One region of the Sphaerisporangium sp. NPDC051011 genome, then DNA from elsewhere that is predicted to be linked to it. Evidence: riboswitches for the same ligand, from Rfam matches in the RefSeq annotation. Region 1 holds a riboswitch; the other holds the start of a gene.
The links. A riboswitch is a leader RNA that binds a small molecule or an ion and turns the genes downstream of it on or off. The one in region 1 is predicted to bind S-adenosylmethionine.

Region 1 (8,351 bases):
GAACGGGCCCTCGGCGTGGAGGTCGCATTCGGACGGGTCCGCGAGCTGCGGTGGGGGCCGCGTACGCTGGACGTCGACCTGATCATGGTCGGCGACCTGCTGTCGGACGACCCTGAGCTCACGCTCCCGCACCCGCTGGCGCACGAGCGGGCGTTCGTCCTGGTCCCGTGGTCGCAGGCCGATCCGGGCGCGGTGCTGCCCGGCCGGGGTTCGGTGGCGGGCCTGCTCGCCGACCTGGACCAGGCAGGCGTGCGTCTGCGCCCCGACCTGGTGCTCCAGCCCCCCGACTGACCTGTTCGAGGCGCGGCGGTGTTCTGGAGGAGGAGGGAGGAAGGGGTGAGGAACGAGCCCCTTCCGAGTGACGACGGAAGAACGCCGCCTGAAGTGCGCCTCGAATCCGCCGTGCCGGAGGCGCGGCAATAGGTACAGCCGACGCGGGCCGATCGCGCATGGAATAGCCTGCGGGCGCCGGAGGGAACGAGGAGGAGGATCGCGTGAGACCGAGCCGTCCCGGCTTGCTCGTCGTGCTGGTCGTCGGGTTCGCCCTGGTGACGTGGGCCGTGCTCCAGCAGGTCTACTCCGCCCTGCCGACCGTCCCCTGGACGGCGATCCCCACCGTGCTGCTGCTGGCGGTGGGCGAGGCGTACAGCGGGTGGATGACCCGCGCGCGTATCGAGCGCAGGCCCGACACCAAGCCGGTGGAGCCGCTGGCGGTGGCCCGGCTCGCCGCCCTGGCCAAGGCGTCGGCGTACGTGGGGGCGGCCTGCGCGGGCATCTTCGCCGGTTTCGTGCTCTACGTGCTGCCGCTGCTGGACCAGGACAGCCCGCGGCGCGACTTCTTCCTGGCCGGCGGGTCGCTGATCGCCTGTGTGGTGCTGGTCTGCGCGGCCCTGTTCCTCGAACACTGCTGCAAGGTGCCGAAGGACCCGGACGACCGGCCGGGCCCCGCGCGCCCCTGAGCGAGGGCCCTGAACCCGCGTACGACGGTCCCGCCGCGCCCGCGCCTGCTAAAACGGGGAAAATCGTTACTTGTCGATGTCGCCGACGACGAAGAACATCGAGCCCAGGATCGCCACCATGTCCGAGATGAGATGGCCGGGAAGCATCTCCCTGAGCACCTGAACGTTGTTGTACGACGCGCTGCGCAGCTTCAGCCGCCACGGCGTCTTCTCGCCGCGCGACACCAGGTAGTAGCCGTTGAGCCCCAGCGGGTTCTCGGTCCAGGCGTAGGTGTGCCCCTCGGGCACCTTCAGCACCTTGGGCAGCCGCTGGTTGATCGGCCCGGGCGGCAGCGACCGCAGCCGGTCCACGCAGGCGTCCGCGAGGTCCAGCGAGTTCTTCACCTGGTCCAGCAGGACCTCGAAGCGGGCGTGGCAGTCGCCGGCCGAGCGCGTGGCGACCTTGACCGGCAGCTCGGCGTACGCGAGGTACGGCTCGTCGCGGCGCAGGTCCAGGTCGACGCCGGAGGCGCGGGCGATCGGCCCGCTCACGCCGTACTGCATGATCGTCTCACGGTCGAGCACGCCGACGCCGCGCGTGCGGGCCAGGAAGATCTCGTTGCCGTAGATCAGGTGCTCGATGTCGGACAGCCGCCCCCGCACGTCGCCGACCGTCCGCGACACCCGGTCGAGCCAGCCGTCCGGCAGGTCCTCCTTCAGCCCGCCGACCCGGTTGAACATGTAGTGCATGCGCCCGCCGGAGATCTCCTCCATGACGTCCTGCAGCATCTCGCGCTCGCGGAAGGCGTAGAAGATCGGCGTGATCGCGCCGAGCTCCAGGGGGTAGGACCCGAGGAACATGAGGTGGTTCAGCACGCGGTTCAGCTCGGCGAGCAGCGTGCGCGCCCACACGGCCCGCACGGGGACCTCCATGCCGAGCATGCGCTCGACGGCCAGCACCACGCCCAGCTCGTTGGCGAAGGCCGACAGCCAGTCGTGCCGGTTGGCCAGCACGATGATCTGCCGGTAGTCGCGCACCTCGAACAGCTTCTCGGCGCCGCGGTGCATGTACCCGATGATCGGCTCCGCCGCGGCGATGCGCTCGCCGTCCACGGTGAGCCGCAGGCGCAGCACGCCGTGGGTCGAGGGGTGCTGGGGCCCGATGTTGAGGATCATGTCCTCGGTGGCGAGCTCCTTGGCCCCGGCGCCGATTCCCACGACGCGCTCGACGCGCCCGCCTCCGGCGGGAGGTTCGGTCATGGACCTATGCTGTCACGTCAGCGGCGCGACACAAGCTCGGAGAGGGCGGTCACCAGACGCCGGACGTGCTCCTCGGTGGTGCCGATGCCGATGGACGCCCGTACCGCGCCGGCCGTGCCGTCCGCGCAGGTGCCGTCGTCCAGCCGCCCGGCCTCGTCGAGCAGGTGGCGGACGAACGGGTGGGCGCAGAACCGGCCGTCCCGCACGCCGATGCCGTACTCCGACGACAGCGCCTCGGCGACCTCGCGGGCGGTCCAGCCGTCCACGATGAAGGACACGATGCCGACGCGCGGGTGCCCGGGCCCCCACAGCGACAGCTCGCGCACGCCGTCGATGCGGGCCAGCCCATCGCGCAGCAGGCCGACCAGCCGCTCCTCCTCCTTGACCAGCGGGGCCCAGCCGGTGGCGGACAGGGCGTCGCAGGCGGCGGCAAGGGCGATCGCGCCGAGGACGTTCGGCGTGCCGGCCTCGTGCCGCTGCTCGGCGTCGCCGCTCCACTCGGTCGTGATCGGCGCCCCCTCGGCGGCCCCGCCCGTGACGTTCGCGGACGCGCCACCGCCGCGCAGGTACGGGTCGGCGTCCGCGAGCCAGTCCGGCCGGCCGATGAGCACGCCCGCGCCGAACGGGGCGTAGAGCTTGTGCCCGGAGAACGCGACGTAGTCGAGGTCGAGCGCGGTCAGGTTGAGCCTGCGGTGCGGGACGAGCTGGGCGGCGTCCACGAAGATACGGGCGCCGTGGCGGTGGGCGATGTGCGCGAGCGCGGCGATCGGCCACAGCTCGCCGGTGACGTTGGACGCGGCGGTGACGACCAGCAGCTTGGGGCCGTCGATGGCCGCGAGGGTCTCGTCGGCGGCGCGCACGGCCTCGCCGGGGAAGGCGGGCGGCGCGAGCCGGACGGCGCCGGTCCAGGGGAGCAGCGAGGCGTGGTGCTCGGTCTCGAAGACGACGACGGTGGTGCCCTCGGGCAGGCAGCGGGCCAGCAGGTTCGTCGCGTCGGTGGTGTTGCGGGTGAACACGACCGCGTCGTCGCGGCGGGCGCCCGCGAAGGCCCCGACGGTGTGGCGGGCCTGCTCGTAGCGGGCGGTGGTGAGCTGGGAGGCGTACCCGGCGCCGCGGTGCACGCTGGAGTAGGCCGGCAGCGCGGCGGCGACGGCCGCGCTCACCGGCTCCAGACAGGGCGCGCTGGCGGCGTAGTCCAGGTTGACGTACCGGACCAACTCGCCGCCCTTGACGGGAACCTCCAGGTCGGTGCCGAGCACGGTGGGGATGCCGGTCCGGTGCCCTGCGGGGACGGGCTGGGCGGGGACGATCTCGGCGGGGGCGGGGGCGGGGATGGTCAGATCGGTGACAGCGGACAACGCCGGCCTCCTCGGGTAAGGGGCCCTCGGTCATGGCGTTGAGATGACGGAGCCCGCGCTTGCCCGGCGCACCGCGCGCCGGACCTGGTCTTCACCCGGGGCACCCCGCCGCGAGCGCGAGGGTTGCCGGCCAGCGAGCCGGGGCTTGACGCTGGCACTCATGACCTACGTCCGGACTATAACCCAACCTCCCCCCGCCCCCGCAATGTGACAGGCATCACGCCCCCGCCTCCGTTTGTGCCAGCACTGGCGGTGTCGCGTTAAGAGGACTCTGCGCCACCGAGGAGTTCGGTCGGTATGCCCCTGTGGAATCCGGGACAGGATTTGCTTGTCACCGGCGCCGATCCGCGGGCGCCTTGGCTCCATATACGGCACGTTGAACAGGAACACGTCCGCGGGCCCTTCACAATGCGGGCCGATCGTTCGGGGGTTCAGCCCGCCAACGGACTTCTCCGCAGACGGTGGCTCTACCAGAAAGAAGGCAGCATGTTGGACACGATGAGCGCCGATGCGCTTCGGGGTGCGCTGGTCGAACAGGTCGCGGCCCGGCACCAGGCGCTGGGCTTGGTGTTGCCCGCCGAGATCGAGCGGGCGCTGCGGAGAGTCCCCCGGCACCTGTTCACGGGCGACGCCGACCTCCAGGCCGCTTACGAAGACACCGCGATCATCACCAAGCGCAACGAGCGCGGCATCTCCATGAGTTCGGTGTCGGCGCCCTGGCTTCAGGCGATGATGCTGGGACAGGCCGAGCTCAAGCCCGGTGACCGGGTTCTGGAAGTGGGGACCGGTGGCTACAACGCGGCATTGATCCAGGAGGTCGTCGGGTCGACGGGTTCGGTGACCACGATCGACATCGACCCCGAGATCACCGAGCGTGCCGGACGGTGCCTGGCTGATGCGGGATACGCCGACGTGGAGGTGATCTGCGCGGACGCCGAGTTCGCGATCGAGCCGGGCAGGATGTTCGACGCGATCATTGTCACAGTGGGGTCCTGGGACGTGCCTCCGGCGTGGTCGTCGCAGCTCGCTGAGGGCGGGCGGCTCGTCGTCCCACTGCGTACCAAGGGGTTGACCAGGTCGTGGGTCCTGGAGCAGCGGGGCGGCGCCCTGGTGAGCCGGGGCCATCAGACCTGCGGGTTCGTGCCGATGCAGGGAGCGGGAGCCCACAGTGGCGTCGCGATCCCGCTGCTGCACGATGATGCGGTCGGGCTGTGGCTGGACGAACAGGACAGCATCGAGGCGGCGGCGCTGTCGGGCGTCTTGGACCTGCCCCGCGTGGAGGTGTGGACCGGCATCACGGTGGGCGCCGGGATTCGGTTCAGCGATCAGGACCTATGGCTCGCCACGACCCTGCCCGGCTTTAGCTTGATCACCGCGTCGCAGAAGGCGCTTGACGACGACATCGTGGCGCTGCCGTGGCGGTACGGCACCCCGGCGTTGGCGGACGGTCCGAACCTCGCCTACCGCACCAAGCCTCGCACGGTTGACGGTGGGAGATACGAGTTCGGCGTGTTCGCACACGGCCCGCAGGCGGACCACTCCGCGCGGCAGCTGGCCGAACAGATCGCTGCGTGGGACCGGGCGGGTCGTCCGACGCCCCGCCTCTCGGTCCACCCGGCAGGCACACCAGACGATGAGCTGCCGGACGGGTACGTGCTGGACAAGAAGCACTGCCGCCTCCTGATCGCCTGGTCGACGGCCAGGTAGCACGATCACCCTTCCCAATCGAAAGGATCATCCTGTGATGCAGCAGAGCGATTTCAGCCTGGACGTCCGCCTCGTGAAGGCTGGACCCGCGATCACCGGAGTCGACACCGAGGACTGCACCAGCGACAACTGCGGTGACACCCCGGGCAGCGCCGGCATAGCCAACTGCTAGACACCCCTGGTTGGTTCCCGGTCGCGCAGACCGGGCCGGGAACCTCTTTCCGGAACGGAGGATCGGCACGTGCATCGCTTTCGAGCCGTGGACGCCGCCGTCATTCGGGTCGCTGCCTACCCCGACAACCTGGTCTTGCCGCCGTGGCCCGACCTCAGCAACGATGATGTTCGCAGTGCGGTCAGTTGGATCGGTGAGGTCTGGCCGTTGGCGGGGGTAGCCGACGCTGTCAACATCGCGAGCCCTGATCTAGCTCGCGTCCTGACCGCGTTGTGTGAGGCCCCAGGCGGGTTCCGGCCGCGTCAGATCCGTCGCGCGGCCGAGGCCCTGATGCGCTATCTCCTGCGGTGGACGAGCCGTGCCACACCATTCGGCCTGTTCGCCGGACTTGCCCCCGTTAGCATGGCTCCGACCACATCCGTTGCTTTCGGCGATCGACATGTCGCTGTAAGCCAGCCGGATTCCACATGGCTCACAGACCAGATCAGCGCTCTGGAGAATCAGCCGGAACTGCTGCGGATGCTGCCGGTCATGACGAACAACCTGGGGTTCGTGCGGGGCGCAGACTGGGTGCTGCCCTGCCAGCCCTGCGCCGAGGGACCGGTGGCGGACGTGTCCGTGCGCTACACCGCAGCGGTCCGCATGGTCCTGCAGGAGGCCAGAACCTCGGTCCTCTTTGGCGATCTCCTAGCGAAGCTGGCCGCGGAGTCTCCCCGGACACCGGTCACAGTCATTGAGGACATGCTCACCGAACTGGTGCGCCGACGGATCCTGCTCACGAGCGTGCGACCGCCGATGACCGTCACCGACCCCCTCACCCACATCGCCGCCCAGTTGGCGGGGCTGGAAGCTGGCCCCGTCAGCCCTGTCGCCCTTGACCCGAGTCCGCGTCTGGCGGTCGGTCTGCGGCTGGACTGCTCGATCAGCCTGCCGCCCTGCGTGATCGGTGAGGTCGAGGCGGCTGCCGCGATCCTGGTCCGGTTGGCCCCGGGGCGCCCCGCCTGGCAGGCTTACCACTCCGCGTTCGTCGACCGTTATGGTCCAGGAGCTCTGGTGGGGATACGGGAACTCCTTGACCCCGATCGAGGGCTCGGCTACCCGGCCGGGTTCCGAGGTTCGCTCTACAGCAGCGACCCCGCGCTGACGCACAGAGATGCGACGTTGGCGGCCCTGGCCCAGAGAGCCGCCCTGGATGGGTGCGCCGAGTTGGTCATCACCGAGGACCTAGTGGCCGAACTGGAGATCGGCGGCGCCGCAGGGCCGGTGCCTCACACGGAGCTGCGGGTCAGCCTCAGCGCCCCCACCCTTGCCGCAGTGGACGCCGGCGAATTCACCATCATCGTGATGTGCGCGTCGCGGCACGCCGGGACCTCGGTTGGCCGGTTCCTGCATCTTCTCGAAGCCGGTGACCGGGACCGTATCAGCGCGGTCTACCGAGGACTTCCGGCCACCACGGCTGGCGCGATGGCCGTACAGCTGTCGGTCCCTCCCCTTTTCGCCCGCACGGACGGTCTCGCCCGCACTGCGGACGTCCTGCCGGTGCTATCACTGGGGGAACATCGTCAGCCGGACTCGGAGATCGATCTCGACGACCTGGCGGTCACCGCCGACGCCCGCCGCCTTGTCCTGGTGTCGCTCACGCGTGGGTGCGCGGTCGAGCCGTTGATGTTGAACGCGCTCGACTTGCGTCACGGCGTCCCCCCGCTGGCCCGGTTCCTGTGCGAAGTCAGTACTGGAACGTCGGCGCCGTGCAGTACGTTCGTCTGGGGTCCGGTCGCCGACCAGTTCGCATTTCTTCCGCGTGTTCGCTACGGCCGTACGGTGCTCAGCCCGGCGCGGTGGAACCTCACCGCCACGACCCTGCCCGACTCGACCGCCACCACCCGGGAATGGGTGAAAGCGTTCCGGGAACGACTGCACTCCCACCATATTCCGGATGTGGTGCGATTCGGCGACGATGACGTGCGGATCCGGTTGGACCTGACCGAGAGCGCGCACCTGGCGCTTCTGCGCGGCCACTTGGACCGGGTCGGCAGGGCGAGGCTGACCGAGGACGGAATCGACGATGGCTGGATCGGAGGGCGCCCCCACGAGATCGTCGTCCCCGTCGCGTCCACCACCCCGCCCCGCCCATTGGCGCGACCGCTGCGGCCGGAGCGGATCCACCAGGGTCCTGGTTGTCTGCCCGGGGCCTCACCGTGGCTTTACGCGAAACTGTTCGGGCACCCGGCCCGGCAGAGCGATCTGCTCACGACCTTTGCGTCGGCTTTGCTCGCCGACTGGGATCATGGCGCCCCCGACGACTGGTGGTTCATCCGCTACGACGCCCCCGCACCGCATCTGCGGGTCCGGTTGCGCCTATATGACAGCGACCGGTACGGGGCGGCCGCCCGTTCGTTCGGGCAGTGGGCACGCACCGTTCACCGTGCGGGGTTGCTCCGTGATGTCTGCCTGGAGACCTACCGCCCCGAGACCGGCCGGTTCGGCACCGGTCCGACCCTGGCCGCCGCGGAAGATCTGTTCGCCGCCGACTCGGCGGTCGCGGTCGCGCAGCTGCGCGGCATGGTGAACGCTCCGGCCGCGACCGCGGCCGGTCTGGTCGGCCTTGCGACTGGTTTCCTGGGCGTCGGCGGGCCGAGCTGGTTGGTGGAGCACATCGCTCACGGCGGGGGCAGCGCGCTTGATCGAAGCGTCGTGGAGCAGGCCCGGCACCCACTGAAGGTCCCGATCGAGTTACTGGATCGGTGGCGGAAGGCGCTGTCCACCTACCGGGCACTGCTCGACGCCGACACCGTCAACGTCGCCCACGATGTGAATGTCGTCCTGGCCGACTTGCTGCATCTGCACCACGCTCGCATGATCGGGATCGATGCCGAGTCGGAGCGGACCTGTATGCGGCTGGCCCGGGCCGTGGCC
Region 2 (8,351 bases), on a different contig from region 1:
GCGGGTGCACGCCGACGTGCGTCGTGCGGCCCTCGTACGCGATGGTGCGCGCGGCGCGGTCGACGCGAGCGCCGAGCAGCACCTCGCAGCAGTCCATGAACGCCGACGCCCACCGCGCGGTGAGGAAGCCGGCGCGGTCGGCGCCGAGGATGCCCGACAGCAGCTCGGCCGAGATGTCGTCGGGAAGCAGCGAGAAGTACTCCGGCGGGGCCCACGGCGTGTGCGAGAAGTGGGCCACGCGCAGGTCCGGGCGCTCCACGCGGAGCATCGCGGGGGCGAGGGTGAGGTGGTAGTCCTGGATCATGACGCGGGCGCCGTGCGCGGCCTCCTCGGCCAGGGCCAGCGCGAACGCGGCGTTGTAGTCCTGGTAGGACTCCCACTCGCGGCGGAAGCGGGTGTCGAACTGCGGCGAGTTCGGCGTGTCGTAGAGCAGGTGGTTGACGAACCACAGCGTGGAGTTGGCCACCGCGTTGTACGCGCGGTGGAAGGTGGCGGGCGGGATGTCCAGCATGCGCACCGCGCCGGTGTCGTAGCCCGCCTGGTCGAGCCGGCCGCCCGGGGCCCGGCGCACGGCGCTGCGGTCGCCGTCGGAGAGCGCGGCGCACACCCACAGCACGTCGGCGGCCTTGGCGATCTCGGACAGGCCGGACACCATGCCACCTCCGCCCCTGCGCATGGTCAGCGTGCCGTCGTCGGCGAGCGTGAACGAGACCGGGCCCCGGTTGGAGGCCATGAGAACCGTGTTCATCCGCTTACCACTCCTCGTCCGCCGTGCGGCGGTCGTCCCGCGCCGTTCTTCTTCTCCACGTTGGGATGCTCACCTGGCGGCAGATTATTTAAATTTAACGCTCCCAATAAGATGGGCCGGTGGTGGTGGTCAGGGCGAGGCGAGGGCCTCGCGGCCGAGGAGGGCTCCGACATGGCGCTTGACGAGACGACCGAGGAGCTTGCCCGTGCCGCGGCCCAAGGCGACCACCGGTCCCTCGGGGAGCTTCTCCGCCGCATCGAGCCCGACGTGCTTCGCCACTGCGCGCGGCTGCTGCCCTACCACCAGGACGCGGAAGAGGCTTGCCAGGATACTTTGCTGGCGGTCGCGCGCAACATCGGCAGGTTCGAGGGCAGGGCACGTTTTTCCACCTGGTTGCACATCGTCACGGCCAACTGCGCGCGCACGACGTACCGCTCGCTGAAGCGGCGGGCCGCCGAGCAGTCGTCGGAGGAACTGCCCGACCTTCGCGCCGACCCGCGCCGGGTGAGCGTCATCGCCGGGTCCAGGCTCGACCTGCTCGACGCGATGGAGGCGCTGGAGGCCGACAAGCCCGAACTCGCGCAGGCGCTGGTGCTGCGCGACATCTGCGAGCTCGACTACAACCAGGTGGCCGACCAGCTCGGCATCCCGCTCGGCACCGCCAAGTCGCGCATCCACCAAGCCCGCAAGTACGTCCAGGGCGTCCTCGGCGACGAGTACGGCAGGTTCACCTGAACCACCCCTCGGCCGTGAGACGTCTCGCCGTTTGAGACGCGGGGTCATCTCGCTGGGCCGCGAGGTACAGTGATGTCGGCCTGCCTGTCATGACGGCGGGTTCACAACTGCATATTGCTCATCCAGAGGGGTGGAGGGACCGGCCCTGCGAAGCCCCGGCAACCCTCCCGGCTGTGGTCATCGCGTCTCCGAATGTCGCGGCACTAGACCAGTGAGACCGGCCGGGACAGGTGCCAATTCCGGCCCGTGACCAAGGTGGTCCGGGCGAAGATGAGGGAAAGGCCTCGCTTCATGGCGCTCGCAACAGCTGAGATCACCACTTCCAACTCCTTCGGTCCCGCCGTGGCTCTCTCTTGCCGCGAATGCGGTACCCGGTACGACCTCGGCCCCACCTTCGCCTGTATCGAGTGTTTCGGGCCACTCGAAGTGGCCTACACCTGGAACAGCCCGGACTTCGACGGCACCGCGCCGGTCACGCGGGAGCAGATCGCGGCCGGGCCCTCCAACATCTGGCGCTACCGGGCGCTGCTGCCGGTGCCCGTGGACGTCGGCGTCAAGCCCAACCTCGCCCCCGGCTGGACCAAGCTCGTCAAGGCCGAGAACCTGGCCCGCGAGCTGGGGCTGCGCAGCCTGCACGTCAAGGACGACTCCGGCAACCCGACCCACTCCTTCAAGGACCGGGTCGTCGCCATCGCCCTGGAGGCGGCGCGCACCTTCGGTTTCCACACCCTGTCGTGCTCGTCCACGGGCAACCTCGCCGGCGCCGTCACCGCCGCGGCCGCCCGCGCCGGGCTCGACGCCTGCGTCTTCATCCCGGCCGACCTGGAGCAGCCCAAGATCGTCATGGCCTCGGTGTACGGCGGTCGCCTGGTCGGCATCCAGGGCACCTACGACGAGGTCAACCGGTTCTGCTCCGAGCTCATCGGCGACCCGCTCGGCGACCGCTGGGGTTTCGTCAACGTGAACCTGCGGCCGTACTACGCCGAGGGCTCCAAGACGCTCGCCTACGAGATCGCCGAGCAGCTCGGGTGGCGGATCCCCGACCAGATCGTCATCCCGGTGGCGTCCGGCTCCCAGCTCACCAAGGTGGACAAGGGCTTCAAGGAGCTGATCAAGCTCGGGCTCGTCGAGGACAGGCCGTACAAGATCTTCGGCGCGCAGGCCGAGGGCTGCTCGCCGGTGTCCGCCGCGTACAAGGACGGGCGCGACGTCGTGCAGCCGGTCAAGCCCGACACCATCGCCAAGTCGCTGGCCATCGGCAACCCCGCCGACGGGCCGTACGTGCTCGACATCGCGCGCCGCACGGGCGGCGCGGTCGAGGACGTCACCGACGCCGAGATCGTGGACTCCATCCGGCTGCTCGCGCGCACCGAGGGCATCTTCGCCGAGACGGCGGGCGGCGTCACCGTGGGAGTGCTGCGCAAGCTGCTGACCAAGGGGCTGCTGGACCCCGACGCCGAGACGGTCGTGCTCAACACCGGCGACGGCCTGAAGACCCTGGACGCGGTCTCCGACGAGGCCCGGCCGACCGCGGTCATCCGCCCCTCTCTCGACGCATTCCGTACGGCTGTCGTCGAAAACTCCTGAAAGGTCCCGATAAATGAGCGTTTCTGTGCGGATTCCGACGATTCTCCGTACGTACACCGACGGTGCCGCCGAGGTGAAGGGTGAAGGCGCGACGCTTCGCGACGTGTTGCAGAAGCTCGATGCGGACTTCCCCGGAATCGGGGCCCGTATTCTGGACGAAACGGGCAACATCCGCCGTTTTGTCAACGTGTATGTCGGAGAAGAGGACGTCCGTTTCATCGACGGACTTGACACTGTGACGCCCGAGGGCGCTCAGGTCTCGGTGATCCCGGCGGTCGCCGGAGGCTGACCATCGGCGGCGCCGGACGCCCGCGTGTCCCTCGGGATGCGCGGGCGTTCGCGCGTTCTGGGCCCGTGAACGGCCCAGCTATCACAATAGAAGCCTTACTGGGCCCTCTCGGTAGTGTAATTGTCAACTAACTAAACGCAAGTATGAAATAGTCGCGTACTGCTTAGAGCGAACGTCAAGAAGTAGTTTGGTGTTTGACTCTGTTGCGCCAAGGCATGCCACAGGTATGGTCGAGAACGATCGACGTGGCCGAGGAGTTCGCATGCGTCTCGGTTCCGAAGGTCACGGGCCTCGCGGAGGAGTGGGCGGGGTCCGGAGCCCAGCAAGAGGAGTCGGAAAGTGGCGCAGGGCACCGTCAAATGGTTTAACGCGGACAAGGGCTACGGCTTCATCGCGGTAGACGGTGGTAAGGACGTGTTTGTCCACTACTCGGCGATCCTGTCGGAGGGATACCGGTCGCTCGAACAGGGTCAGCGGGTGGAGTTCGAGATCACACAGGGCCAGAAGGGTCCACAGGCAGAGTCCGTGCGGACTGTGTGACGCGGCCGGCGTAGTCCGGCCCGCGGCGGGAGATCCACTGGTCTACCCACAGTCACGAGTTGGAGGGCCCGGTCCGCGCTTCATCGCGGCCCGGGCCTTCTCTCATCCCGGTACCTGCCCCAGCTGCGGATTCCCGCACATGCGTTCCCCGCCGATGAGCGCAGATCCAATATTGTGCATACGGTCGGACAAATCGCTGTGCCTCCCAGGTCATAGGGGTGGTCGCTTGCACTCGACCGGGTAGAGTGCTAAACAGTTCGTTGGCACTCTCGTGTGGAGAGTGACAAACCTGGATCGAGGCGTCGGGGCCCGGCTGATCCACGGCGACAGGTGTCGTGGGAACCGGGTCTACATGCCGTCGCGGGCGTCGGCTCGATCCGCCGCAAGCCACCCTGTATCTGGGAGGTCTAGCCGTATGGCAGCCAAGATGATCGCGTTCAACGAGGACGCCCGGCGCGGTCTCGAGCGCGGTATGAACCAGCTCGCCGACGCCGTCAAGGTGACCCTTGGTCCCAAGGGCCGCAACGTCGTGCTGGAGAAGAAGTGGGGCGCTCCCACCATCACCAACGACGGTGTCTCCATCGCCAAGGAGATCGAGCTCGAGGACCCGTGGGAGAAGATCGGGGCCGAGCTCGTCAAGGAAGTCGCGAAGAAGACCGACGACGTCGCGGGTGACGGCACCACCACCGCCACCGTGCTCGCCCAGGCGCTCGTCCGCGAGGGCCTGCGCAACGTCGCCGCCGGCGCCAACCCGATGTCCCTGAAGAAGGGCATCGAGGCCGCCGTCGAGCGCGTCAGCGAGGAGCTCTCGAAGATCGCGAAGGACGTGGAGACGAAGGAGCAGATCGCCTCCACCGCCTCCATCTCCGCCGGCGACACCCAGATCGGCGAGATGATCGCCGAGGCGATGGACAAGGTCGGCAAGGAAGGCGTCATCACCGTCGAAGAGAGCAACGCCTTCGGCCTCGAGCTCGAGCTCACCGAGGGCATGCGCTTCGACAAGGGCTACATCTCCGGGTACTTCGTGACCGACCCGGAGCGCATGGAGGCCGTCCTCGACGACCCCTACATCCTGATCGTCAACTCCAAGGTCTCCGCGAACAAGGACCTGCTGCCGCTGCTCGACAAGGTCGTGCAGTCCGGCAAGCCGCTCGTGATCATCGCCGAGGACGTCGAGGGCGAGGCCCTGGCCACCCTGGTCGTCAACAAGATCCGCGGCCTGTTCAAGTCCGTCGCCGTCAAGGCCCCGGGCTTCGGTGACCGCCGCAAGGCCATGCTGAGCGACATCGCCACCCTCACCGGCGGCCAGGTCATCAGCGAGGACGTCGGCCTCAAGCTCGAGACCGCCACCCTGGACCTGCTCGGCCGCGCGCGCCAGGTCATCATCACCAAGGACGAGACCACCATCGTCGACGGTGCCGGCGACCCCGAGCAGATCGCGGGCCGCGTGAACCAGATCCGCGTCGAGATCGAGAACACCGACTCCGACTACGACCGCGAGAAGCTCCAGGAGCGTCTCGCCAAGCTGGCCGGCGGCGTCGCCGTCATCAAGGCCGGCGCGGCCACCGAGGTCGAGCTCAAGGAGCGCAAGCACCGCATCGAGGACGCCGTCCGCAACGCGAAGGCGGCCGTCGAGGAGGGCATCGTCCCCGGCGGTGGCGTGGCCCTGATCCAGGCGGGCGCGAAGGCGTTCGACAAGCTGGAGCTCTTCAACGACGAGGCCACCGGCGCCTCCATCGTGCGCAAGGCGCTCGAGGAGCCGCTGAAGCAGATCGCCGTGAACGCCGGCCTCGAGGGCGGCGTCGTGGTGGAGCGGGTCCGCAATCTGGAGCCGGGCGTCGGCCTGAACGCCGCCACCGGTGAGTACGTGAACCTGCTCGAGGCCGGCATCATCGACCCGGCCAAGGTGACCCGCTCGGCGCTGCAGAACGCCGCGTCCATCGCGGCCCTGTTCCTCACCACCGAGGCGGTCATCGCCGAGAAGCCCGAGAAGACCCCGGCCGCTCCCGCCGTGCCCGGCGGCGGCGACATGGACTTCTGAGCCTCCGGCTCCCAGTTAACGCGAAAGGGCCACTCCCGGACCTCCGGGAGTGGCCCTTTCGCGGTATGCCCGGCATGGACGATCGCTTGGGGGTGAAAGTCCCCTCGATTGCGCAGGCGAGGGCGCTCGCTAGTCCAGCTGCTTTCTAATGATCGACATGGGTCATCCGTGCCGAGGCGCTACCCCGGCGGGCGTCCCTTGTCCAGATCAGAGAGATAAGAGAGGCCATGGAGCAGAACGCGGAATTAACCCAGGCAATCTGGAAGAAGTCCTCCCACTCAGGCGGCAGCGGTGGCAACTGTGTCGAGGTCGTCGGGCTGACAGGAGGGCGTCGTGCCGTACGTGACAGCAAGGACCTCACAGTCCCGGCCCTGGTGGTCGAGGCTGGCGCGTGGGTGGCCTTCGTTGAGGGCGTCAGAAACGACAAGTTCTAGTAGCACCCGCTGAGGGGGCCCGTGACGATCGTCGCGGGCCCCTTTCGCAGTACGCCCGGCATGGGCGATCGCTTGGGGTGGAAGTCCCCTGGAGGAAGAGGTGGTGCTGACGCTGAGCCGGAGGCAACTGCGCCGCTGTGAGGCGTGGTGGGAAGGAAGCCCGAGGCGAAACCCTGCACCGAGGGACACGAACCGTGTATGAGGCATGCCGGTCGGGGCGAGCCTGCTGCGTCAGGGATGTCACGCCGTGCCGGTCGCCAGCGGCTTGACCCAGCGGGCGCAGTCGTCCTGGCGCGTGTACCCGGCGGCGGACCACGCCTGGTGGGCGAGGGTGTTGGCGTGCAGGACCATCGCGTCGGCGCGCGTCCCGCCGAACTCGGCGAAGCGCCGCTCGGCTGGCAACGCTGTATCGGAACGCGATCCCGCGAGCCGAGCACCTGTACGAGATTTACTTGGTGGAGCGGCGTAAGGAGATGAACCAGTGAGCAGCTACCGAAAGTGGCGTGACAGTGATCACCTGGAGCGCGCGATCGAAACCGCGGGGGGACCCGAGCGGTTCGAGGACGAGGTGCAGCAGTTGCGCGAGGAGTCGCAAGGGATGGCCACTTGCCGAGATGCGCAAACGCCGCGGCCTCAACCAGCTACAGGTCGCTGAGCGCATGGGTATCTCTGTGGGACGCGTCTCCCAGATCGAGAAGGGCGATGTGTCCACCCGCGAGGTCCTGGACCGCTACGTCGCCGCCCTCGGTGGCGTTCTGAAACTTGTTGCGGACTTCGGTGACGAGCAGTTGAAAGTCAGCTGACCAAGCCCGATCACGTACTGCTGTAACTCTGAGGCGAATCGGTGCGGGTGAGTGACCACCTAGAGGAAGAGGTGGTGCTGACTTCGAGCCGGAGGCAAAGGTGTCATCGTGAGGTGGGGTCTGGAGGAAGCCCGAGCTCCGATCCTAAAAGTGGAGCGGCACCACAGTTGGCGCCGCTCCACGATGGACCTCAGGCCTCGCCGGTGGCCAGCGGCTTGACCCAGCGGGCGCAGTCGTCCTGGCGCGTGTACCCGGCGGCGGTCCACGCCGGGTGGGCGAGGGTGTTGGTGTGCAGGACCATCGCGTCGGCGCGCGTCCCGCCGAACTCGGCGAAGCGCCGCTCGGCGGCGTCCAGCAGGGTACCGGCGATGCCCTTGCGGCGGTGCGCCGGGTCGACGGCGAGGCGGTACAGGTGGCAGCGCCAGCCGTCCCACCCGGCGATGAGCGTGCCCGCGATCCGCCCGTCCAGCTCGGCGATCATCAAGGCGTCCGGGTCGCGTGCGATCAGCCGGCGCAATCCGCCGGCGGTGTCGTGGCGGTCCGTCCCCTCGGCGGCCTTCAGCCAGAACGCCAGCACGGCGTCCACGTCCTCGTCGACGGCGGTGCGGATGCGGGGGCCCGATCGTCCCTGTTCAGCCATGGCCCCGAACGTAACAGGAGGGCGCCCCGGACCGCGTCCAATTATCGGCCCGGCGCCCGGTGACCGTCCGTGGTCTGTGACCCGCTCCGGGGTTCTCCGGGGCGCACGGCCTCGGCGCGGGACTGTCATCATCGCCGATGCAACCTAGCGTGGGAGCATCCTGGCGATCGCCGCTTCGCCGAAACGATCGTGGTCGGCAAGGGCGTGCGCCTGTTCGAGGACGGCAACGACAAGCAGATCCCGCTGAAGCTCGCCGACTCCAAGACCTTCACCACGGGCGTCCTGTCCCTGACCTACGAACGCGCCTGACCCGGCCGCGCCCTCTTCGCCGCCACGACGGGCGGCGAAGAGGCTGTGCCTATGGCCGCGCCTCCGGCACGGCGTGTTCGTCAGACGTCGCCGGACACCCCGCACTCGCCGTCCGGCAGCTTGGGGGACGCGTCGTCGTACGGGTCGTCCTCGGGTCCCTTGCCGCCGCCGCGGCTGTAGAAGTCCGGGCGCAGGAAGTCGTCGTCCGGCTCGCACAGAGAGTTG

Region 2: another riboswitch for S-adenosylmethionine. It lies ahead of thrC (threonine synthase); the one in region 1 lies ahead of AB0H21_RS37925 (aminotransferase class V-fold PLP-dependent enzyme).

The regions. Positions count from the first base shown of each region.
Region 1 is NZ_JBFAGG010000025.1:64,874-73,224, forward strand. It holds gene folK (2-amino-4-hydroxy-6-hydroxymethyldihydropteridine diphosphokinase) at 1-291, shown strand, start outside; gene AB0H21_RS37915 (DUF3180 domain-containing protein) at 495-959, shown strand; gene AB0H21_RS37920 (NADH-quinone oxidoreductase subunit D) at 1,026-2,198, opposite strand; gene AB0H21_RS37925 (aminotransferase class V-fold PLP-dependent enzyme) at 2,216-3,508, opposite strand; SAM riboswitch class IV at 3,607-3,722, opposite strand; gene fxlM (methyltransferase, FxLD system) at 4,043-5,263, shown strand; gene AB0H21_RS37935 (hypothetical protein) at 5,301-5,435, shown strand; gene AB0H21_RS37940 (lantibiotic dehydratase) at 5,523-8,351, shown strand, end outside.
Region 2 is NZ_JBFAGG010000028.1:48,213-56,563, reverse strand. It holds gene AB0H21_RS39090 (trehalose-6-phosphate synthase) at 1-748, opposite strand, end outside; gene AB0H21_RS39085 (RNA polymerase sigma factor) at 920-1,483, shown strand; SAM riboswitch class I at 1,599-1,760, shown strand; gene thrC (threonine synthase) at 1,775-3,070, shown strand; gene AB0H21_RS39075 (MoaD/ThiS family protein) at 3,084-3,359, shown strand; gene AB0H21_RS39070 (cold-shock protein) at 3,699-3,899, shown strand; gene groL (chaperonin GroEL) at 4,315-5,940, shown strand; gene AB0H21_RS39060 (DUF397 domain-containing protein) at 6,168-6,374, shown strand; gene AB0H21_RS39055 (hypothetical protein) at 6,615-6,776, opposite strand; gene AB0H21_RS39050 (helix-turn-helix transcriptional regulator) at 6,989-7,177, shown strand; gene AB0H21_RS39045 (GNAT family N-acetyltransferase) at 7,368-7,817, opposite strand; gene AB0H21_RS39040 (hypothetical protein) at 8,207-8,351, opposite strand, start outside.